Linked DNA regions of Methylococcus capsulatus. The protein of the gene in region 1 interacts with the protein of each later gene in a pairwise test. Links are inferred from orthologs where the notes say so. Each region holds a gene or a part of one and is shown on either strand. Other genes may lie near its edges. The genes, in order: dprA and recA.

Region 1 (3,184 bases):
TCCGGGCGACGTGCTTGTACTGCGCCGGCGGGGGCGTGAGCCCAGGATCGAGATCGAGACCGCCCCCACCGTCCCCTTGAGTCCCGTCATTCGGGTGACACCGCTGGTGCGGGAGATCCCGGTCATTCCGGAGCATGCCATCCGGGCATTCCTGACCCGGCCCAGAGTCCTGGACGGCGCCAATGTCGACACGCTCCCTTACATCGTCGGGTTCCCGGACGAGCACATCGCCGGCGGCGCCGGTTACAGATTCTATGCGCGAGGGGTCAAAGCAGCGGATGGCTGCGTTCTGGCGGTCGTGCGGCCGGGCCCCGTCTATCGCGATGGCGTCACCGAGGAAGTGCTTGGCCATGAAGCCTTGTATATCGGGGATGCGCAGCTGCGCCGTGCCGGCGAGCTGGCGGAGTTTCTCTTGGTCCGGGCCGAGCGGGAGGCCGTGATCGGTGATCGTCTGCTGGCCGTCGAGCCGCGAGAGCTTATGACTTCGTACACGCTGCACGCTCCGGCGAAGCCGGTCTCCGGCAGGATCATCGGTGTGCGTGACGGCGTGACCCAGCTTGGGCAATACCAAGTGATCGTCCTGGACCGAGGCAGCCGGGACGGACTGGAGGTCGGGCATGTGCTCGACATCTACCATGAAGTCGATACGATCAAAGACTATGTCGCCGGCGGTTTCGGCAACGTGGTCGAGATGCCGCCAGACTGGTCGGGTTCGCTGGTGGTATTCCGGCCGTTCGAGCGGGTCAGTTATGCGCTGGTCATGAAGGCCATCAGGGCGATGCACGTCGGCGACATTGTGAAATCCCGGTGACGTCTGGCCGATGACGGGGGTCCCTTTGCACTGCTGGCTGGCCCTGGTGCGGTTGCCCGGTGTCGGGCCGCGCCGCGCGGCGTCCCTGCTGGATCGGTTCGGCTCGGCCGGCGCGGTATTCGCACGGCCGCGTGCGGACTACGATGGGCTGCGCTTGAGCGAGGATGCACTGGATCATCTGATGCGCCCCCGCTGGGAGGAGGTCGAGGCGGATCTCGCTTGGCTGGCGCAGCCGGGACATGGCTGCCTCACGCTGCACGATCGCGAATATCCTGCTTTGTTGCGCCATATCGCCGATCCGCCGGTGGCGCTTTTCACGCGGGGTGATGCCGCCGTGCTCAGGTGCAAGCAGATCGCCATTGTCGGCAGCCGCAACCCTACGGCGACGGGGCAGCGGACGGCAAGGCGCTTCGCTGCCGCCTTGGCTCGAGCCGGGCTGGTGGTCACCAGCGGTTTGGCCGCGGGCATAGACGCCGCCGGACACGAGGGGGCCCTGGAGGCTGGGGGGCCGACCGTTGCCGTGTTCGGATGCGGCCCGGATCGCATCTATCCGCCCCGGCACAGGGCGTTGGCCGATGCGATCATCGCTAGCGGCGGGGTACTCGTCTCCGAGTTTCCCCCTGGTACCCCGCCGAGCCGGGAGGGGTTTCCGCGTCGCAACCGCATCATCAGTGGTCTCAGTCTGGGGGTGCTGGTGGTGGAGGCGGCTCTGAAATCGGGCTCGCTCATCACCGCGCGCCAGGCGATGGAGCAGGGGCGCGAGGTCTTCGCCATACCCGGGTCGATCCTCGATCCCCTGGCTCGGGGCTGCCACGCCCTGATCCGCGAGGGTGGCAAACTGGTGGAATCGGTGCCGGACATCCTCGAGGATCTCGGGGCGTTGGCGGGTTTCGTGGATCATCAGGAGGAGTCGGCCGTGGTTCCGCCGGCGGACGCGGAGGCCGCGCGGATTCTGGCGCATATTGCCTATGCGCCGACGTCGGTGGATACTCTAGTCGCGGCAACAGGTTATACAGCGAACCTCATCGCCTCGAAACTCGTCCTGCTCGAGATGGAGGGCCATGTGGCGGCTGCGCCAGGCGGCGGATATTGCCGTGTAAAGTAGGGAGCGTCCCGACGCTCTCCCACTCGAGAGGGCCAATGAAAGAAAACGTGTTTGATGTGTTGATCTACCTGTTCGAAAACTATCTGGACCGTGATCCGGAACAGGCGCCGGATCCCGATGAGATGCGGACCGAACTGCTGGAAGCGGGTTTTCCTCAGCAGGAGGTCAATCGGGCGTTCGACTGGCTGGAGACGTTGGGGACCCAGCAGCCGATGCGGGCTGCCTCCCTTCCGGCTTTCCGTATCTTTTCATCGGAAGAGCGGGCCAAGTTGGACGTGGAATGCCGCGGTTTCCTGATGTTCCTGGAGCAGAGCGGTATTCTGACCGCTGCGAGCAGGGAAATGGTCATCGATCGCCTCATGGCTTTGAACGAGAAAACCATCTCGCTCGAAAACCTGAAATGGGTCGTCTTGATGGTGCTGTTCAGCCAGCCCAGCGAGGAGGTCGCATTCGCGCGCATGGAAAATCTCGTTTATGAAAGTTTTCCCGGCTATATCCACTAACGCCCGGGTGGCAGCTCCGGCCGCGATGCCGCGGCCCGTTCCGGGAGCCGCCGTCTGAGGCAGGTTTCATTCATTCATGGCTCAACACCTCGTCATCGTCGAATCGCCGGCCAAAGCCCGGACGATCGAAAAATATCTCGGTAAGTCTTTCCAGGTCTATGCCTCCTACGGGCATGTGAGGGACTTGATCCCCAAGGAAGGCGCAGTCGATCCCGATCACGACTTTTCGATGAAGTACGCAATCATCGAGAAAAACAAGAAACACGTGCAGGCGATTTCCAAAGCCATGGAAAAAGCCGATGCGCTGTACCTCGCGACCGACCCCGACCGCGAGGGCGAAGCGATTTCCTGGCATCTGTATGAATTGCTGAAGGAACAGCAGGTTCTCGACAGCAAGCCGGTCCATCGCGTGGTGTTTCACGAAATCACCAAGCGCGCCATCACAGAAGCCGTCGAAAACCCCAAAACACTCTCGACCGATCTGATCCACGCCCAGCAGGCCCGGCGGGCACTCGATTACTTGGTTGGTTTCAAACTTTCTCCGCTGTTGTGGAAGAAGATCCGCCGCGGATTGTCTGCGGGGCGTGTGCAAAGCCCGGCCTTGCGGATGATCGTGGAGCGCGAACTTGAAATCGAGCGCTTCCAGGTTCAGGAGTACTGGACCATCGAGGCGGCGATCCAATCCGAAGACCAGGCACTTTCGGCCCGCCTGACCCATCTTGCCGGCGAGAAGCTGGAGCAGTTCAGCATCGTCAACGAAGCGCA
Region 2 (3,311 bases), 290 kb from region 1 along the record:
CGTCTGGTCACGGCCGAATCGTGCACCGGAGGCTGGATCGCCCAGTGTGTGACGTCCATCCCCGGCAGCTCGCGCTGGTTCGAGCGCGGCTTCGTGACTTATAGCAACGAATCCAAGCAGGAGCTGCTCGGCGTGCCGGCCGAGGTGATCGCCACGCGCGGGGCGGTGAGTGCGGAGACCGTGGCAGCCATGGTCGGCGGGGCGCTGGCGCACAGCCGGGCCGACTGCGCGGTGGCGGTCAGCGGCATCGCAGGGCCCGACGGGGGCAGTCCGGACAAGCCGGTGGGGACCGTCTGGCTGGCTTGGCAGTTGCGGGGAGCGGCGCCCGTCACGCGGTGTTTCCGGTTCGAGGGTGACCGGGAGTCGGTGCGGCGGCAAGCCGTGATGGCGGCCCTGGAAGGACTGATCGATGTCTGCACAGGCTCCTCTTGAGCCGCCGCTGCGGCTATTTTTTGCGATCTGGCCGGACGCCTGTGTTCGTGAGTCCTTGGGTAAGCTGGTTCGCCCCGTCCACCAGACAGTCAAAGGCCGCTGGGTGCACCCGGACAAGCTCCATCTTACTCTGGCGTTTCTGGGGGCGGTGCCGGCAGAACGTTTGCCGGCGCTGACCGTGATGATGGAGGAACTTGATCTGCCGCGGTTCGAGCTGGCGCTGGACCGGCTGGAATACTGGCAGCGTAACCGGGTGTTATGTCTGGGCGCAAGCGCCACCCCACCGCTTCTGCTCGAACTGGTCGGAATCCTGAATTCGAAGCTGAGTCAGGCGGGATTCCCCATCGAGCGGCGACCGTTCCGGCCACATCTGACGCTGGCGCGCAAGGCCGAGGCGGTCTGGTCCGCCATGTTATTGAAGCGACCCGTGACCTGGGTCGTGGACCGTCTCACCCTCGTCGAGTCACGCCTTTCCAGTGCCGGTCCGGTCTACATCGTGCACGCCGAAAAGCGGCTGCGGACTATGCCCGAAATGGCCGCTATGAAATAATGTCGATTTCCACTTTCGATGCAGTAACCCGGATGGACGAGAACAAACGTAAGGTCTTGGGTGCCGCTCTTTCCCAGATCGAGAAACAGTTCGGCAAGGGATCGGTGATGCGCATGGGCGATGTCGCGGCGGTCCGGGACATCGACGTGATTTCCACCGGTTCCCTGGCGCTGGACATCGCGCTGGGCTGCGGCGGTTTGCCGCGCGGCCGCATCGTAGAGATTTATGGGCCGGAATCCTCGGGCAAGACGACGCTGACTCTGGAGGTCATCGCCCAGGCGCAGAAGACCGGTGGCGTGGCGGCCTTCGTGGATGCCGAACATGCCTTGGATCCGGTTTATGCCGAAAAGATCGGAGTGAACCTTGACGAGCTGCTGGTCTCCCAGCCGGATACCGGCGAGCAGGCGCTGGAAATCGCGGACATGCTGGTGCGTTCCGGCGGCGTGGACGTCGTAGTGATCGACTCGGTGGCGGCACTGACGCCCAAGGCCGAACTCGAAGGTGAAATGGGCGATTCGCACATGGGCCTGCAGGCCCGGCTGATGTCACAGGCGTTGCGCAAGCTGACCGCCAACATCAAGCGCTCCAACACTCTGGTGATCTTCATCAACCAGATCCGCATGAAGATCGGCGTGATGTTCGGCAACCCGGAGACCACCACCGGCGGTAACGCGCTCAAGTTCTACGCCTCGGTGCGGCTGGACATCCGCCGTTCGGGTGCGATCAAGAACGGCGACGAGGTGATCGGGAATGAAACCCGCGTCAAGGTCGTAAAGAACAAGGTGGCTCCCCCGTTCCGCACTGCCGACTTCGAGATTCTCTACGGCGAGGGCGTCTCGCGTGAGGGCGAACTGATCGACCTCGGCGTGAACCACGACATCGTACAGAAGTCCGGCTCCTGGTACAGCTACGGCGGCGACCGCATCGGCCAGGGCAAGGACAACGTCCGGATCTATCTCAAGGAGCATCCGGAGGTTGCGGCCGCCATCGAGGCGGCCGTCCGCGAGAAGGCGCTGGCGGGGCTGAAGCATGCGGTGTCCCTGGAGCGCTCGGTGGTGGAAGAGAGCGGGTTCTGAACGAAACCGAAGACACGCTCGAAGCCGCCCGCGCGGTTTGCCTGCGGCTCTTGGCGCGGCGCGAGCACAGCCGGCTCGAACTCGAGCGCAAGCTCGCCGCCCGGGGTTTTGACTCCCCGACGATAGAAACCGTTCTGGCCGAATGCTCGGACCGGGGATGGCAGAGCGACGACCGTTTCGCCGAAAGCTTCGTCCGTGCCCGTCAGGCGAAAGGATACGGTGTCAACCGGATTCGGCACGAGCTGCGCCTGCGCGGCGTCGATGCCGACCTTGCGGCTCCGCAAGACTGGATGAGCGACATGGATCGTGTCTACACGAAAAAATATCGCGGAAAACTTGTGATGACGACGCCTCGAGAGCGGGCGTCACGGGCGAGATTTCTCGCGCAACGGGGTTTCACGTCCTCCCAGATCCGGGATTTTTTCGAGCGTCTGGGACTGGGCGGCGAATACCCGGACATTGATTGAAGACCTTGGTAAACCGAGCATGACCAGTGCGGAATTACGCGCCCGATTCCTGAAATTCTTCGCAGACCGCGGCCATACCATCGTGGCCTCCAGTTCGCTGGTGCCCGCCAGCGATCCCACCCTCCTGTTCACCAATGCCGGCATGGTGCAGTTCAAGGATGTATTCCTGGGGCGCGAGCACCGCCCCTATGCGCGCGCGGCCAGCGCGCAGCGCTGCGTACGCGCCGGCGGCAAACACAACGATCTGGAGAACGTCGGTTACACGGCGCGTCATCACACCTTCTTTGAGATGCTGGGCAATTTCAGCTTCGGCGACTATTTCAAGCGCGAAGCGATCGTCTACGCGTGGGAGTTCCTGACGGAGGCGCTCATGCTGCCTCCCGAGCGGCTATGGATCACGGTATATGCCGAGGACAAGGAAGCGGAGCGGATCTGGTTGGAAGAGATCGGTGTCGACCCCAGCCGCTTCACTCGTATCGCCTCGTCCGACAATTTCTGGTCCATGGGTGACACCGGTCCCTGCGGACCCTGCAGCGAGATTTTCTACGACCACGGCCCCTCCGTCGCCGGTGGCCCCCCGGGAACACCGGAACAAGACGGCGACCGCTACGTCGAAATCTGGAACCTGGTGTTCATGCAGTATGAGCGCGCCGCCGACGGGACGCTGACGCCCCTACCCAAGCCTTCGGTAGATACCGGCATGGGCTTGGAGCGGCTCGCGGCGGTAATGCAGCGGGTGCACAACAATTATGACATCGACCTGTTCCGCAATCTGGTCAAGGCGGC

The links.
Region 2: the proteins of dprA (region 1) and recA interact in binary tests that used the Bacillus subtilis proteins (3 or more experiments, as listed by UniProt). The link is inferred for Methylococcus capsulatus from one-to-one orthologs.

The regions. Positions count from the first base shown.
Region 1 is NZ_CP104311.1:766,332-769,515, reverse strand. What follows is about bases 1-2,868. They hold dprA (DNA-processing protein DprA), read left to right. Parts: upstream 1-821; coding sequence 822-1,916; downstream 1,917-2,868. Other genes in these bases: topA (type I DNA topoisomerase), read left to right, coding at 2,496-2,868; N4J17_RS03640 (DUF494 family protein), read left to right, coding at 1,952-2,419; N4J17_RS03650 (LysM peptidoglycan-binding domain-containing protein), read left to right, coding at 1-811. Outside these bases: more of topA, read left to right, coding at 2,869-3,184. UniProt on the Bacillus subtilis protein: Protein that helps load RecA onto ssDNA during transformation. Binds cooperatively to circular ssDNA, is able to bridge different segments of DNA. Favors the loading of RecA onto SsbA- or SsbB-coated ssDNA and formation of RecA-DNA filaments.
Region 2 is NZ_CP104311.1:474,146-477,456, reverse strand. The notes cover bases 42-3,036. They hold recA (recombinase RecA), read left to right. Parts: upstream 42-1,014; coding sequence 1,015-2,058; downstream 2,059-3,036. Other genes in these bases: alaS (alanine--tRNA ligase), read left to right, coding at 2,545-3,036; N4J17_RS02165 (regulatory protein RecX), read left to right, coding at 2,109-2,525; thpR (RNA 2',3'-cyclic phosphodiesterase), read left to right, coding at 410-982; N4J17_RS02180 (CinA family protein), read left to right, coding at 42-432. Also shown: more of N4J17_RS02180, read left to right, coding at 1-41; more of alaS, read left to right, coding at 3,037-3,311. UniProt on the Bacillus subtilis protein: Multifunctional protein involved in homologous recombination, DNA repair and competence.